2 regions of the Priestia sp. 40 genome follow, and region 2 is predicted to be linked to the other one. Evidence: a T-box and tRNA genes for the amino acid it is inferred to sense, from the RefSeq annotation. Region 2 holds a T-box; the other holds one or more tRNA genes.

Region 1 (8,195 bases), 240 kb from region 2:
ACTAGTAGAAAGTACTACCTTAGCTATTTTAACAATGACTATCCCATCTTGACAAGAAGAATGCTGTCATTACTTGTAAATAGGGAACTTATACGTTTTTCCAATTTGAATATCCTCAGGTGCTGTACCGTTATTTAACTTTTTAAAGTCTGTAATCATTTGGTTCATAGAAACCGGTAACGATTTTTTTGTAAGTTCTTCAATGACGGACAAAACTGTATCGCCTGGCTTAATTTTTATTTTTGTATAGGGGGAAGAAGAGCTGGCGGCTTTTGTTTCTGCAGGCTGCGCTTTGCTGACTTGAACTGCTTCAGTAGCAGTAGGGATGGTTCCGTATTTAATATCATAATGACAAATATATCCGATAAAAGCGAAAGCGGCTAATGCACATAGCTTTTTCATTATGCTCCTCCTTCATTCTTTTGCTTATGTGTAAAGCCTATGCTTGTCTTACTTAAATATGATTGGAGAAAGAAATTTGAAGGAAAAATTAATGATTGTTTCATTAGGCTTATTGCCTTTAATCATGGTATTGGGGAATTCCATGCTCATTCCCCTGCTACCGAGCATTCAAAAGTCGCTTCACTTAAGTGGAGTCCAAACCAGTTTGATACTGAGTGTATTTTCGATTCCAGCTGCATTATGTATTCCTGCGGTAGGAATTTTATCAGACCGATATGGGCGTAAAAAATTAATTATGTATTCGCTCATCGTGATGATAATCGGTAGTTTTATCGCTGCTAGTAGCGCTTCGTTCTCTTCTGGAAGCTTTGCTGTATTGATGGCTGGAAGAGTGATTCAAGGGATTGGCGCTGCTGGTACTACAACGTTGGCAATGGCATTAACTGGAGATGTATTTATAGGTGAAAAAAGGGCAAAAGTCCTCGGGCTTTTAGAAGTGTATAACGGAGCAGGAAAAGTGGTTGCACCTATAATTGGAGCAACGGCGGCACTCTTCGTATGGTATGCCGCATTTTTTGTGTATCCTTTAGCTGCAGGTGCTGCTTTAGTAGGTATAGCCATATATGTGAGAGAAGCAAAAACAGGTTCGGAATCAGTATCTGTTCAAGAATATTTAAAGAGAGCTATTGGGATTGTCTATAATAAAAGAAAATCGCTTTTTCCTTTATTTTTTGTGGGGGGATTGGGGTTGTTTTTATTATTTGGCATTTTATATTATCTATCTTTCTTAATAGAGGAAACGTATCATATAGACGGTTTTTTTAAAGGAACCGCTTTTTTATTTCCTCTTGGGGCGATGACGTTCGTTTCTTATTGGACGGGTCAGCGCATTAAAACGGATGTAGAGCTCATGAAAAAATTAATGGTAGTAGGAATGATTCTTTTATTCGTGATGTTTGGAATATTAACGCTTATTTACACGCTTCCTATTCTGATGTTTTGTTTGACAGTCGCCTTTGGCGGCTTAGGATTTGTTCTTCCGTGTATTAATATGATGATTACTTCAGCGGCTTCAGATGAAGAAAGAGGGTTCATTGTATCCATTTATGGAACGGTGAGATTTTTAGGAGTAGCGTTGGGACCGGTTGTTTTTGAAGTGTGGATGCATGCTGAAAGGCTGATGTTTATTTATAGCTTTATTCTGCTCGCAGCAGGAGGTTTGTGGGTTTTGTATCAGTTGAAAATTTTTTCTTCTGCAATGGGGAGAAGAAAAGTTGTACAGAAATCAAGAGGCTGAAACAAAAGTATGTTAGTTGAAGAAGCTCCGAACGAATTTGATTCTTGATCAAGAATCAAATTCGTTCGGAGCTTTTTATTGGCAGGGTAAACATAGATTTTATGTATGTAGGTGCTTCTAGCGGTTGATGGGATTCATTTCGTTATGTTTCAATCGCTTTATTAGGTTTTATCTTTTTTCTTATAGGAACCCTTGTGACGAGCAATAAGTAAATGAAGAACGTTCCTATCCAGTAAAGAGAGCTATGTGTTGCTAGAGACAAAGAAAAAGCTTCAAAAAGCGTATAAAGCAGCGTGAAGGCTACCGTACTATAAGCGCTCAGTGCCCATAGCTGTTTGAAAGGGAGCTGCTTTTTAGTAATGAGTCCAATCAGTTTTCCAAGGTAAGCAAGGCAGGTAATAGCAAGGAAGTTTAGTCCAGATGTTAATACGTACAGTAAAAGCATAGCGATAGGGACAAGTATGTATAAAGAAAATTTTTGTTCGTGCAGCAAGTTTAACAGTTCATTTTTATTTTTATGATGCCAATTTAATAAATCATATGAATACGTTTGTGTTTGTGAATTAGCAGTGATATAAATTCCATCTTTTAGAAAGCCAATCGCATGAGCAGGAGAATGAAACTGTTCAATAGATTGTGAAGAATTTAAGATAAAAGCAGTGCCATTTACTTTTTTAGTGAAAGGGTCACTTGACGTAAGCTGTGAATTGGAAATATAAAAAGAAGAAACCGATTTTGGAAGCTCTGTTGTAGCGATGTGATAGCCGTTTACAATCGTCAAAGCCATAAAGAAAAATGTAGGCAGCAAAGAAATAAGTGTTAAAAACAATATGAAGCCAATGGTTTTATTTGTATGCTCAAAGCGAAGAGACCTCATTTTTTGAAAGGAAGTAAGACTCCATGCCATCTTTTTTAACATGATTATTGTAACCCCTCCTTTTATTAAAAAATTCTAACTATATTCTATTTTATAGCGGAAATTCAAGGTTTACAATAGTTTCTAGAAATCGTTTCCAATTACAATGTAAATATACTGTTAAGTTATTGTAAACATTAGTGCAAAAGCGTTTACAGTGCTTTTAAGATTCGTTAATAATAGTGGGGACTTCTCTATGTCGTTAGAAAAAAATCAAGGAGTTGAGATGTTTGGAACTAGATGTTCAAAAAATGATTTTTGAATTTATCGGTGGACTCGGAATCTTTTTATTCGGGATTAAGTTCATGGGAGATGGGTTGCAAAAATCAGCAGGAGATAGATTGCGCGATATTTTAGATAGATTCACAACTAATCCGTTTATGGGAGTTCTAGCAGGTATTCTGGTTACCGTTCTTATTCAGAGCAGCTCAGGAACTACTGTTATTACGGTAGGCCTGGTAAGTGCCGGTTTTATGACTTTGCGCCAAGCTATAGGGGTTATTATGGGCGCAAATATCGGTACGACAGTTACAGCTTTTATAATCGGAATTGACATTTCGAGCTACGCTCTTCCTATTCTCGCAGTGGGAGCGATTTTACTCTTTTTCTTTAAAAGTAAACCTGTTCAAAATTTTGGTCAAATCGCTTTTGGGTTCGGAATGTTATTCTTTGGTCTAGAGCTTATGGGAAGCGGGATGAAGCCGCTTCGCTCACTTCAACAGTTTCATGACTTAACTGTAAGCATGAGTGATAATCCGATTTTAGGAGTTGTAATTGGCACTTTATTTACGGTGATCGTTCAAAGCTCTAGCGCTACTATTGGAATTCTACAAGAACTTTTTGGACAGGGTGCTATTGATATACATGCCGCGCTACCTGTATTATTTGGAGACAACATCGGTACGACTATTACCGCTATTTTAGCTTCAATCGGGGCAAGTGTGGCAGCAAGAAGGGCTGCTTTAACGCACGTCATGTTCAACTTAATTGGTACAACTATTTTTTTAATTGTCTTGCCGTTATTCACTCGTCTTGTGGAGTACTTGAGAGAGGCAATGGGCTTAAATCCAGAAATGACGATTGCATTTGCTCATGGTCTCTTTAACACAACCAATACCATTATTCAGTTCCCTCTTATCGGTCTGCTTGCTTTAATTGTTACAAAGCTGATTCCTGGTGAAGATGCTGCTATAGACTTTAAACCTAAGCATCTTGATCCTATTTTTATTGAACAGTCTTCTTCAATTGCTCTTGGGCAGGCAAAAGCAGAGCTTATTCGTATGGGAGAATTCGCGACGATTGGACTAGAAGAAGCTAATAGTTATTTGAAGACGCGCCATCTTAAACATTCTGATGCTACTATGCAAATTGAAAATGCCATTAACAATTTAGATAAAAAAATCACGAATTATTTAGTGTTATTATCTCGCTCTTCCATGTCAGAAGCTGAAAGCGAAGAGCATTCTGTGCTTCTAGATACTGCGCGAGATATTGAGCGTATTGGCGATCATTTTGAAAATATCATTGAACTTGTTGATTATCAAATTACAAATAAGGTGAAAATGACAAAAGAAGCTAATACCGACTTAGCTGACATGTTCGAATTGACTATTTTAACAGTTAAAGAAGCTGTTTTTGCTTTAGAAAAAGTAGATAGAGAAAAAGCAGTCCAGGTCATTCAAAAAGAAGAGCAGATTGATGCAATGGAGCGTCTGCTTCGTAAGAAACACATTTTACGTCTAAATGAAAATGTATGTACAGGTTCTGCTGCTATTGTTTTTGTCGATATTATTAGCAACTTAGAACGAATTGGGGATCATGCTGTTAATATTGCGGAAGCGGTACTCGGAGATCGCTATCTAAAGACATGTTCAAAGGTAAAATAAAGAAAGACCTTGCTTATGCTAGGTCTTTCTTTATAGGATTGGTTATTGTATGATAAATAGTAATAATAAAAAGGATAGGTGCAGGCATGGCTATTTTATGTTGGGCATTAATTATCATTAGCTTTGTTGTATCGTTTGTTGGGTTGGTTTATCCCATCATCCCAAGCGTGCTATTTGTAGCTCTAGGATTTGTTATATACGGTTTATTTTATGATTTTAGCTCCTATAGCTGGTTGTTTTGGGTGATACAAGGATTGTTAGTTGTCGCACTTTTTTTAGCAGACTATATAGCTAATATTATTGGTGTGAAAAAATTCGGAGGCACTAAAGCAGGTGTTTGGGGAAGTACAGTTGGGCTGCTTGTGGGTCCGTTTGTCATTCCGGGATTTGGAATTATTTTAGGGCCGTTTATCGGAGCGATTGTAGGAGAACTTATTGTTCATCGGACCACCATTAGCAACGCAGTAAAAATTGGAGTAGGTTCGGTTATTGGCTTTTTTAGTGGCGCTATTTCAAAAGGATTTATTCAACTGCTGATGATTGCCTATTTTTTATACGCTGTTTTAAAATAATATATTGACTTTAGGCTAGAAACATGTTAAATTTTTAATGTCGCTAGTAAATGTTATATTGTTCCACAGTAGCTCAGTGGTAGAGCTATCGGCTGTTAACCGATCGGTCGTAGGTTCGAGTCCTACCTGTGGAGCCATGGCGGTGTAGCTCAGCTGGCTAGAGCGTACGGTTCATACCCGTGAGGTCGGGGGTTCGATCCCCTCCGCCGCTATTTTCCAATTTACATTTGTGACATACATAATTCATATTGTTCCACAGTAGCTCAGTGGTAGAGCTATCGGCTGTTAACCGATCGGTCGTAGGTTCGAGTCCTACCTGTGGAGCCATGGGGACCCTTAGCTCAGCTGGTTAGAGCAGACGGCTCATAACCGTCCGGTCGCAGGTTCGAGTCCTGCAGGGTCCACCATTTATAGGGTTGGAGGAATACCCAAGTCCGGCTGAAGGGATCGGTCTTGAAAACCGACAGGGGTGTTAAAGCCCGCGGGGGTTCGAATCCCTCTTCCTCCGCCATACTATTGTTTATTCAAAGCTTCTTTTGAGAAAAAGAAGCTTTTTTTATGTTTAAAAGAATAGCGAATGGGAATTAGGTAAATATAAATCATGGATTAGGTACTTTTTATTTGAAACAGTAGGGTAAATTTGCTAATCTAAACGTATATGGTGCTTTTGCGCCAAAATGCTTACATATTTTGAAGGAGGAATTATTCATGGCTTACAAATTACCAGAACTACCTTATGCATACGATGCACTGGAACCACATATCGACAAAGAAACAATGAATATTCACCACACAAAACATCACAACACATACGTTACAAACCTAAACGCTGCTGTTGAAGGCAAAGCGGACTTAGAAAGCAAAAGTATTGAAGAGTTAATTTCAAACTTAGATGCTGTTCCTGAAGATATCCGTACAGCAGTACGCAATAACGGTGGCGGTCATGCGAACCACTCATTATTTTGGACAATCCTTTGCCCTAACGGCGGCGGTGCTCCAACTGGTGAATTAGCAGACGCTATCGCTAGCAAATTCGGAAGCTTTGATCAATTCAAAGAAGAATTTGCAAATGCAGCTAAAACTCGCTTCGGTTCTGGCTGGGCTTGGTTAGTTGTAAACAACGGCCAATTAGAAGTAACAAGCACACCAAACCAAGATAGCCCATTAATGGAAGGCAAAACGCCAATTCTTGGTCTAGACGTTTGGGAGCACGCTTACTACCTAAATTACCAAAACCGCCGTCCAGATTACATTTCAGCATTCTTTAATGTTGTAAAATGGGACGAAGTTGCTAAACGTTACGACGCTGCAAAATAAGCTGAAGACGTATTTAAGAGCCAGTAAAGTAATTATTACCTTTACTGGCTTTTTTGTTTTCCAATTCTTTTACATATCTCCTTTTCTTTTTCACACACTAGGTGTAGAAGAGAAAAGGAGTTTTTTGATATGCCTTTATTAAAAAAAGTAGTTGGAGATGTAGAAGTTAGTAAAGATTTACTTTTGCTTTTAATTATAGGCGGTCTTTATGCCTTGGCTATTTCAATTTCCAATTCGTTTGTTAACATTTATCTGTGGAAGCAATCAGGCGAATTTTCAGATCTCGCTATTTATAATTTAGCGGTAGTGGTGCTTCAGCCGCTTACGTTTATTTTAGCAGGTAAATGGGCCAAACGAATTGACCGGGTTGTGGTTTTAAGGTTAGGTGTATCTTTTTTAGCTGTTTTTTATATCGCTGTATTAGTCAGTGGAGCTAACGCAGCCGAGTATTTAGTATTGCTTGGTGGACTGCTGGGTATAGGGTATGGCTTTTATTGGCTAGCTTTTAATGTGCTAACTTTTGAAATTACAGAACCTGATACAAGAGACTTTTTTAATGGATTTTTAGGGATCTTAAACTCTTTTGCAGGGATGATTGGTCCTTTAGGAGCGGGCTTCGTTATTTCCGCTTTGTATGAATCACTTGGGTATAAAATTGTGTTTGGTGTATCGTTGCTATTGTTTATCGGTGCCGTTGTGCTTAGTTTTTTTATTACAAGACGCGCAGCGGAAGGAGTATACAAATTTAAAGAAGTATGGGCTGAACGAAAAGTCAATAAAGACTGGAATCGAATATTGCAGGCTCATTTCTTTCAAGGGTTGCGTGAAGGTACGTTCATTTTTGTTGTATCCGTCATGGTATTTATTACGACGGGAAGTGAATTAGCATTAGGAACATATGGACTGGTGAATTCAGCGGTTGCGTTTGTAGGCTACTATGTTGCCTCAAGATTTATTAAGCAAAAAAATCGTCTTCGATTTATCTTCACAGGGGGCCTCCTTCTCTATGGAGCAGTCTTTTTGCTTATCTTTAACTTATCGTATCCAAAGTTAATTATATATGCCGTTTGTATTGCCATTGCTTATCCTATTTTGTTGGTTCCATTCATTTCTCTAACATACGATGTGATTGGACGAGCAAAAGACGTTGTTTCAAAAAGAATTGAATACATTGTTGTTAGAGAAGTATTTCTGAATATTGGACGCGTCGTTTCCATATCTTTATTTTTAATAGCTGTACTATTTTTTGATGAAGCAAAAAGTATTCCTATTTTATTAGCTATTGTTGGAGCAGGGCATACGATCATTTATTTTTGTGTGAGACATATCTCGCAGCCTCTGCACAAAAAAGAAACGACTGTTACTCCTCCAGTATTAAATGAAGGAGATGGAGAGTCTCCAGCTTAGAGTATTGTGAGCTCCTTCATTTGCACTATGGAAAATGTCTCGCTTTTCTTTTAAAATAAATACGTTGTGTAAATAGGCACCTGTCAGGTGTCTATTTATTTGCTAAATATCTGATTTTATGGTGTTATGGTATATATGTTTTATAAAGTGTAGGTGTTGGTATGAAAAAGAAAAAAAGAAGAAAAAGTCACGTGCCTTTTCGTGTGAACTTACTTTTCTTGACCGTATTTGCCCTATTTTCCGTATTAATTTTGCGGTTAGGACTTGTTCAAATTGTTTACGGTGAGAATTACGAACGAGAAGTCGAAAAAACTCAGGACGTTACAGTCAGTACGCCTGTTCCTCGAGGGAAAATGTACGATCGTTATAACCGCGTAATTGTAGATAATACCTCTTTA
Region 2 (8,195 bases):
TCTTCTCTTTCGGCAGAACTAGATTCAGCAGAACTCCCATGATAGCAGACAGTGCCATGCTATCAATCTTTACATGTTCTGAGATATCTAAGTGTGCTCCTCCGATTCCTAACACTAAGATAATCGAAGCAATCATTAAGTTTCGTTTTGATCCAAGGTCTACCTTTGCATCCACCATCATGCGCAAGCCTGATGAAGCAATGATTCCGAATAAGAGAATTGAAATCCCGCCCATGACCGGCGTTGGTATACTTGAAATAAGAGCGTTGATTTTGCCGACAAACCCGAACAAAATTGCGAAGACTGCTGCTCCTGCTATCACAAATACGCTAAGCACCTTTGTGATGGCTAACACTCCGATGTTCTCACCGTATGTTGTATTTGGCGGTCCGCCGATCAGCGCAGCAAGCATAGTGGCTACTCCGTCTCCTAAAATCGATCTGTGCAGCCCTGGCTTTTCAATATAGTTTCGATCCACAATCTTATTTAAGACAAGAATGTGTCCGATATGTTCTGAAAGTGTGACGACTGCTACAGGTACCATGATAAGCACAATCCCCAGTGAAATGGACGGCGTGTATGTGACAAACGGCACGTAGAAATGAGGTACTTCAATCCACTCTGCTTTCACTACCTTTGAAAAGTCTACTAATCCTTGTGTATAAGCGAAGATGTATCCGCCGATAATTCCCATCAGTACCGGAATCAGGCTGATAATGTTTTTAAAGAAGATTGAGCAAGCAACTGTTATCGCTAGTGTCACAAGCGCAACCATCAGGTAAGTTAAGCTGTAATTTCCTTTTGCATCGTTCATAGCCATGCCTACTGCTGTATTAGCTAGTCCTAAGCCTATAACCATAATAACTGGTCCTACTACAACCGGAGGAAGCAGCTTCATAATCCAATTGATTCCTGTTCCTTTTATAATCAAAGCAACGATTCCATAAACAAGTCCGGCTAAGAAACAGCCAACCATTGTTTCTTCAGGTCCAAACGAAGCTTTTGCAAAAATGATTGGCGTGATGAACGCGAACGATGAACCAAGATAAGAAGGAATTTGACCTCTTGTAATGAGCAGGAAAGCAAGTGTTCCTACCCCGCTTGAAATCAAAGCAATTGCCGGGCTGAACCCGACTAGGAACGGCACTAACACCGTCGACCCAAACATTGCAAACAAATGCTGCAGACTCAATGTTAACCAATTTACTGCTTTTGGTTTATCATGTATATCAAGTACAAAATCTCGTTGTTGACTCATATGCTTTTCCTCCTATCACTATTAAAAAACCTCTTTACGCAGAGGCAAAGAGGTTTTCAGCATACAGGGAAGACGCTATACCGCAGTATAGTTTTCCTTGTATAGTGACCCCCCTTTTGCAGCCTCACGGGACTACCATTTAAAAGGGTATATAATTTATTTTTCGTAAATAGACACGTGGTCTTTTTCATCTACTTCCATTAAATGCACCGCAATTTTTTCACTTTTAGCTGTCGGTACGTTTTTGCCAACATAGTCTGCTCGAATCGGCAGCTCGCGGTGCCCTCTATCCACTAAAACAGCCAGCTGAATGAGTTCAGGTCGGCCGATATCAATTAGTGCATCAAGTGCTGCTCGAACCGTACGGCCCGTATATAACACATCATCTACTAAGATGACGTTCTTATTTGCAATATCTGTCGGAATATCTGATCCTTTTACGAGAGGCTCATCATTGCTTGTCACTTTTGATAAATCATCTCGGTAAAGCGTGATGTTGAGTTCTCCGACTGGCAGTGTATTTCCTTCAATTTGTGCAATTCGTTCTGCTAAACGTTTTGCGATATAAATACCTCGCGTTTTAATCCCCACTAGCACACAATTTTCGATTCCTTTATTCTTTTCAATAATCTCATGTGCAATTCGAGTTAAAGCGCGGCGAATAGCCTGCTCGTCAAGTACGGTAGCTTTTACGTTCACTGTTTTTCACCTCAAGTTGTTGACATAAAAAAATCCTCTTGCCTTGAGGCAAGAGGATTTGGTTTTAGACATATTTCTTCAAAAAGGCTATAAGTATGCCTTTTCTGCACCGTTTCCTTCTCAGCCTCTCTGGACTGTTCTTAAAGGTTCTTATTAAGTTAATACAAGTATGCCATCACTTATGGCAGTTGTCAACTTCTTTTTTCAATAAGCTCTAGCATCTCATTAAACTCTTTTGGAGCCGGCGCTTCAAATTCCATATATTCATTTGTACGAGGGTGAATAAAGCCTAATACACCTGCATGAAGCGCTTGTCCGTCAATCGGAAGCGTTTTTTTCGGTCCATATTTCGGATCTCCAGCAAGCGGAAAGCCAATATACTTCATATGAACGCGTATTTGGTGTGTTCGTCCCGTTTCTAGCTTACATTCAACAAGTGAAAAATCTTTAAAACGCTGTAATACAGTAAAATGTGTCACTGCATCACGACTGTTTTCATCAGTGACCGTCATGCTTTGACGATCTTGCTTATCTCGGCCGATTGGCGCATCAATTGTACCGTGATCGTGCGCAATTACTCCGTGAACGATAGCTTTGTAGCGACGCGTCACTGTTTTAGCTACAAGCTGACTAACTAGTGATTCATGAGCTAAATCATTTTTTGCAACCATAAGTAAACCGGATGTATCTTTATCAATTCGATGAACGATACCAGGGCGCATAACGCCGTTAATACCGGATAAATCTTTACAGTGAGCCATTAGGCCGTTTACAAGCGTGCCGCTATGATGACCAGGAGCTGGATGTACAACCATGCCGCGAGGTTTATTTACAACAAGCACATCTTGATCTTCATAATAAATATCTAAATCCATTTCTTCCGCTACTACATCTAGCTCTTCTAGTTCCGGCACTTCAATAATAACAGCGTCTCCTGTTTTACATTTGTAGTTTCCTTTAACGGTTTTATCGTTCACTTTTGCGTGACCTTCTTTAATCCACTGCTGCACCTGTGAACGTGACCATTCTGCATTTACAGTCGAAAGTACTTTATCAATACGTTCTCCCGCTTGTTCTTCATTTATAACTGTTTCAATTACATTCATTCTTTGTGCTCCTTCTTCATTTTCCCTTCAAACAGCGTCATAATAAACATGATGATTACTCCGACGACAAGTGCCGAATCAGCTACGTTAAAAATCGGAAAATCATACGTAAAGATGTATGTATTTACGAAATCAACTACTTCTTTACGGACCACTCGATCAATAAAGTTTCCAATGGCGCCGCCTAACATTAATGCTAGCGCAATACCGAACCATTTATCTTGTTTTTTGAGCTTTTGAATATAAATTATTAAACCGACTACCACAACCACCGTAATGAGATAAAAGAACCACATCTGTCCTTGTAAAATCCCCCACGCGGCTCCTCTGTTACGATGAGAGGTAATGTAAAGAAAGTTTTCAATCACGGTGATGCTTTGTCCATAATACATTTCTTTTACAATCATCCATTTTGTTACCTGATCAATAAGTATAACAGCTAAAGCGATAAGATAATAAAACACAAACGTTTTCCTCCCGCAATAAAATCAAACGAATCCATACTAAAGCATTTTAGCACATAATTCATTTTTTTTCTCGCTTCTCACCATAAAACAAATAAATCTTCGTTTGTGCGGGCCGTCGGCATTACTTTTAATTTATGAATAGACATCACTTCGCCAGTTAGTTCATCAATTCCGAACGCACCAACGTCAAGCTTTGCTAACGCGTGTTCTACATCTTTTAAATCTGCTTTAATCATTTCTATTACATAACGTTCCTTTTCATCTATATAACCAGATTGTTCTGTAGCATATCTCACTAGGCGATCTTGTAATTCTTCTTTAATAAGAGCTAATTCCTGTCCAATGGAAAGATAATTTTCATACATGCAAACGCCTCCTGTGCTGATAAGATGAAGTATTAATGATGTTAGGTTTACCGAGTTTTCCATTGAATCTACAACACAAGTTTTTCCTAAGGCTTTAAATGCTTTATACCATTGTATTTGGGAATTTCGTACAGCAAAAAACACGCCCAAAAAGGACGTGTTTTTGTTCATTACTGCTGAACGTAGTGATTTTTCACAACATCCGCACAGCGTGTACATAAAGTCGGGTGATCTTGATCTTCGCCAACTGTTGGTGATACAACCCAGCAGCGCTCACACTTCTCACCTTCTGCTTTACTTACAACAATTGAAGCATAGCTGAATTTTTGTGCTTCAGCAGGTGCTTCACCTTCTGCTACTTCAAGATCTGAAACGATGAAGAGTTGACCTACATTTTCAGAAATAGATGCTAACAGCTCTTTTGTATCTGCTGTTGGATACAGCGTTAATTTCGCTTCTAAAGACTTACCGATTACTTTTTCATTACGAGCCTGTTCTAGCGCTTTTAATACTTCATCACGAAGCTCCATGAACGCATCCCATTTCTCTACTAATTGATCTGCTCCTTCAATTTCTTGAACCTCTGGCATATCAACTAGCTGCACGCTTTCTTCCTTTACATTTGGAATGTGAACCCATACTTCGTCTGCTGTATGAGAAAGAATTGGAGACACTAATTTCGTTAACGATAATAACGTTTCATAAAGGACCGTTTGAATGCTGCGACGCTCTACATTATTTTCTGCTTCGATGTACAATACATCTTTTGCGAAGTCTAAGTAGAATGAACTCATATCAATTGTACAGAAATTATGCACTGCGTGATAAATGCTTGAGAATTCATATGAATCATAAGATTTTTGCACTTTATCAATTAATTTGTTCAGCTTCACAAGCATGTAGCGGTCTACTTCACGAAGGTCTTCAACGGCTACAGCGTCAGTTGTTGGATTAAAGTCCGCTAAGTTTCCTAGTAAGAAACGGAACGTGTTGCGGATTTTACGATATACTTCTGCTACTTGTTTTAAAATGTTATCAGATACACGAACATCAGCTTGGTAATCTACAGAAGCTACCCATAAACGTAAAATATCTGCACCTAGTTGTTTCATTACTTTTTCTGGAATTACAACGTTTCCTAATGACTTACTCATTTTGCGACCTTCACCGTCTAAAGCAAATCCGTGGCTAAGTACCCCTTTATAAGGTGCTTCACCCGTTACAGCTACACTTGTAGAAAGACTTGAATTAAACCAGCCGCGGTATTGGTCAGAACCTTCTAAATACAAATCAGCCGGACGCTGTAAGTCTTCACGCTCTTCAAGAACAGCTTGATGTGAAGAGCCAGAGTCAAACCATACGTCCATGATGTCTGTTTCTTTTGTGAAGCGGCCATTTGGGCTTCCTTCATGAGTAAAGCCTTCTGGAAGCAAGTCTTTTGCTTCACGCTCAAACCATACGTTTGATCCATGCTCTCTAAATAGATTTGATACGTGTTCAATTGTTTCGTCCGTAATGATGGGCTCATCATTTTCAGCATAAAATACCGGAATCGGCACGCCCCATGCACGTTGACGAGAAATACACCAGTCTCCGCGGTCACGCACCATGTTATAAAGTCGCGTTTCACCCCAAGTAGGCACCCATTCTGTTTTTTCTACTGCTTTTAATAAATCTTCACGGAAATCTTTAATAGACGCAAACCACTGTGCTGTTGCACGGAAAATTGTTGGTTTCTTTGTGCGCCAGTCATGTGGATATGAGTGGGTAATGAAACTTAATTTTAACAGCGCGCCTTCTTCTTCTAGTTTGTCTGTAATCGGCTTATTCGCTTTATCATAGAATAACCCTTCAAATCCTGGTGCTTCATTCGTCATATGACCCTTACTATCAACTGGACAAAGAACTTCCAAACCGTATTTTTGACCAACGATAAAGTCGTCTTCCCCGTGTCCCGGTGCTGTATGAACACATCCAGTACCAGCATCCGTTGTTACGTGATCGCCAAGAACAACTAAAGAATCGCGCTTGTAGATTGGATGTTCAGCTACCACGCGTTCAAGTTCTGAACCTTTTACTGTACGAAGCGTCTTATATTCAGCCCATTCAATTTCTTTAGCAACTGTTTCAATCAGTTCAGTTGCCACTACATATTTTGCTCCGTCTGCTTCAACTACGCTGTACTGAAGCTCAGGATTGACAGCAATCCCTTGGTTAGCTGGCATTGTCCATGGTGTTGTCGTCCAAATGATGAATTTTTCATCTTGTTCAAGCACACCTTTACCATCTTTTACGTTAAACGCTACGTAAATAGAAGCTGAACGCTTATCATAGTATTCAATTTCCGCTTCTGCTAAAGCAGATTCACTTGAAGGGGACCAGTACACAGGTTTTAACCCTTTGTAGATGTAGCCTTTTTTCGCCATGTCACCAAACACTTTGATTTGCTGCGCTTCGTACTGCGGCTGAAGCGTTACATATGGATTATCCCAATCTCCGCGTACGCCTAAACGCTTGAACTGCTCACGCTGGCCGTTTACTTGTTCCCAAGCATACTGTTCGCAAAGCTTACGGAACTCAGCTACCGTCATTTCTTTGCGGTTTACTTTTTTATTTTTTGTTAAAGCTGTTTCAATTGGCAAACCGTGTGTATCCCAGCCTGGTACATAAGGTGCGCAGAAGCCTGACATTGACTTATAGCGAACGATAAAATCTTTTAAAATTTTATTTAAGGCATGTCCCATGTGAATATCGCCATTCGCATATGGAGGTCCGTCATGCAGGACAAATAGCGGACGACCTTCCGTACGTTTTTGCACTTTTTTATAAATATTCATTTCAGCCCACTGTTCTTGCATTTTAGGCTCGCGGTTCGGTAAATTTCCACGCATCGGAAATTCAGTTTTTGGCATCAATAATGTATCTTTATATTCCATGTTTTACCCTCCAAAAAAAAAAACGTAAATTTCATATCTTTTTGTACCATAACAAAAAGACCTCCTCATCCCAAAAAGGGACGAGAAGGTCTCCCGCGGTACCACCCTAGTAGATTTGCTGCACGCAAATCCTCTTTGCATTCGTAACGTGAATAAACCGCCACTGCTTACTATCATCATTTCAGCAATGGTACTCTAGGGTGATTTTCACTTTTTTGTTTGTTATCGAGCTCGCACCATCCTCGATTCGCTTTGACAAACTAAAAAAGCTACTCTCCCTGTCTCCGTACTGTTTGATATGAAATTTCATCTGTTACCAAATTATATGACAACAAAACGTGAGAAGTCAAGATGATGTCTCGACTAGTCAATTTTTTCTTCTAGCGCTGGCATCTCATAATCCATCAACTGATCCCAGTCATCGCTGTTTAACATTTCAAGCTGTGCTTCGATTAACATTTTGAAACGAGTTCTAAATACTTTAGACTGCTTTTTCGTCTCCTCAATGTCCATCGCAATTTTACGAGACTTAGACAGTGCTTCATTAATAATACGGTCCGCATTTTTTTCTGCTTCTTTTATAATGAGCTTCGCTTCTTTTTCAGCGTTTCGCTTTACATCTTCCGCTGCTTCTTGAGCAATTAAAATTGATTTATTTAACGTTTCTTCGATGTTAGTAAAATGTCCAAGACGATCTGTTAATTCAGATACTCTTCCTTCTAACTCCTTTTTATCACGCATTACCAGCTCATAGTCTTTAATTACTTGGTCAAGAAACTCATTTACTTCATCTTCATCATATCCGCGAAACCCGCGATTAAACTCTTTGTTATGAATATCCAAAGGGGTTAAAGGCATCTAGGCCACCTCCGTGTTGTCTCATTACATCATTAGTAATGGTTTATTCGACATATTTTTAAAATTTCCTGCTAGTAGATTTCTTTATTTCTGCTTTCCTACAACAATTCGCCATTTTTCTTTTTTAGTTTTGCCTTCAAGTGAAAGGATACGACTTCTGCCGTGGCCACGAAGCGACAAAATATCACCTTCATGACATTCAAAAGACGGCTGTTCAATGACTTTAAAATTTACTTTTACCGCTCCATTTGCAATAAACGGCTGGACTTTTTGTCTTGATAAATTGTGAATAGTCGATAGCAAAACATCAAGCCTCATTGAAGAAACTGTATAAACGTGTTCAATCAGCTCTTCTTTTACCACATGCAGCTGCTCTCTTTGAATAGAAGAAAGTGAAACTTTGGCTTTTCCAATTGATGTTAAATTCATCTCAATATAGGAAGAAATTTCCTCTGCAACTACAAGCTGAATATCGTCTCCCGCGACCAAAATATCTCCAAATTTTG

Evidence for each region. The T-box of region 2 lies ahead of ileS (isoleucine--tRNA ligase). A T-box ahead of a tRNA ligase gene usually reads a tRNA of that ligase, here a tRNA-Ile.
Region 1: it has a tRNA-Ile gene. The T-box ahead of ileS (isoleucine--tRNA ligase) is inferred to sense a tRNA for this amino acid. The anticodon was not compared.

The regions. Positions count from the first base shown of each region.
Region 1 covers NZ_JBMPZA010000005.1:1,186,473-1,194,667, reverse strand. Annotated here, with positions in the region: gene ACO1DI_RS07275 (hypothetical protein) at 70-402, opposite strand; gene ACO1DI_RS07270 (MFS transporter) at 479-1,699, shown strand; gene ACO1DI_RS07265 (DUF1189 domain-containing protein) at 1,842-2,618, opposite strand; gene ACO1DI_RS07260 (Na/Pi cotransporter family protein) at 2,846-4,501, shown strand; gene ACO1DI_RS07255 (DUF456 domain-containing protein) at 4,588-5,073, shown strand; tRNA gene ACO1DI_RS07250 (tRNA-Asn) at 5,136-5,210, shown strand; tRNA gene ACO1DI_RS07245 (tRNA-Met) at 5,212-5,285, shown strand; tRNA gene ACO1DI_RS07240 (tRNA-Asn) at 5,326-5,400, shown strand; tRNA gene ACO1DI_RS07235 (tRNA-Ile) at 5,404-5,480, shown strand; tRNA gene ACO1DI_RS07230 (tRNA-Ser) at 5,492-5,584, shown strand; gene sodA (superoxide dismutase SodA) at 5,782-6,390, shown strand; gene ACO1DI_RS07220 (MFS transporter) at 6,520-7,797, shown strand; gene ACO1DI_RS07215 (peptidoglycan D,D-transpeptidase FtsI family protein) at 7,959-8,195, shown strand, end outside.
Region 2 covers NZ_JBMPZA010000005.1:943,170-951,364, forward strand. Annotated here, with positions in the region: gene ACO1DI_RS05920 (uracil-xanthine permease family protein) at 1-1,258, opposite strand, end outside; gene pyrR (bifunctional pyr operon transcriptional regulator/uracil phosphoribosyltransferase PyrR) at 1,415-1,957, opposite strand; gene ACO1DI_RS05930 (RluA family pseudouridine synthase) at 2,149-3,063, opposite strand; gene lspA (signal peptidase II) at 3,060-3,527, opposite strand; gene ACO1DI_RS05940 (conjugal transfer protein TraR) at 3,608-3,895, opposite strand; gene ileS (isoleucine--tRNA ligase) at 4,066-6,831, opposite strand; T-box leader at 6,905-7,125, opposite strand; gene ACO1DI_RS05950 (DivIVA domain-containing protein) at 7,195-7,689, opposite strand; gene ACO1DI_RS05955 (RNA-binding protein) at 7,774-8,195, opposite strand, start outside.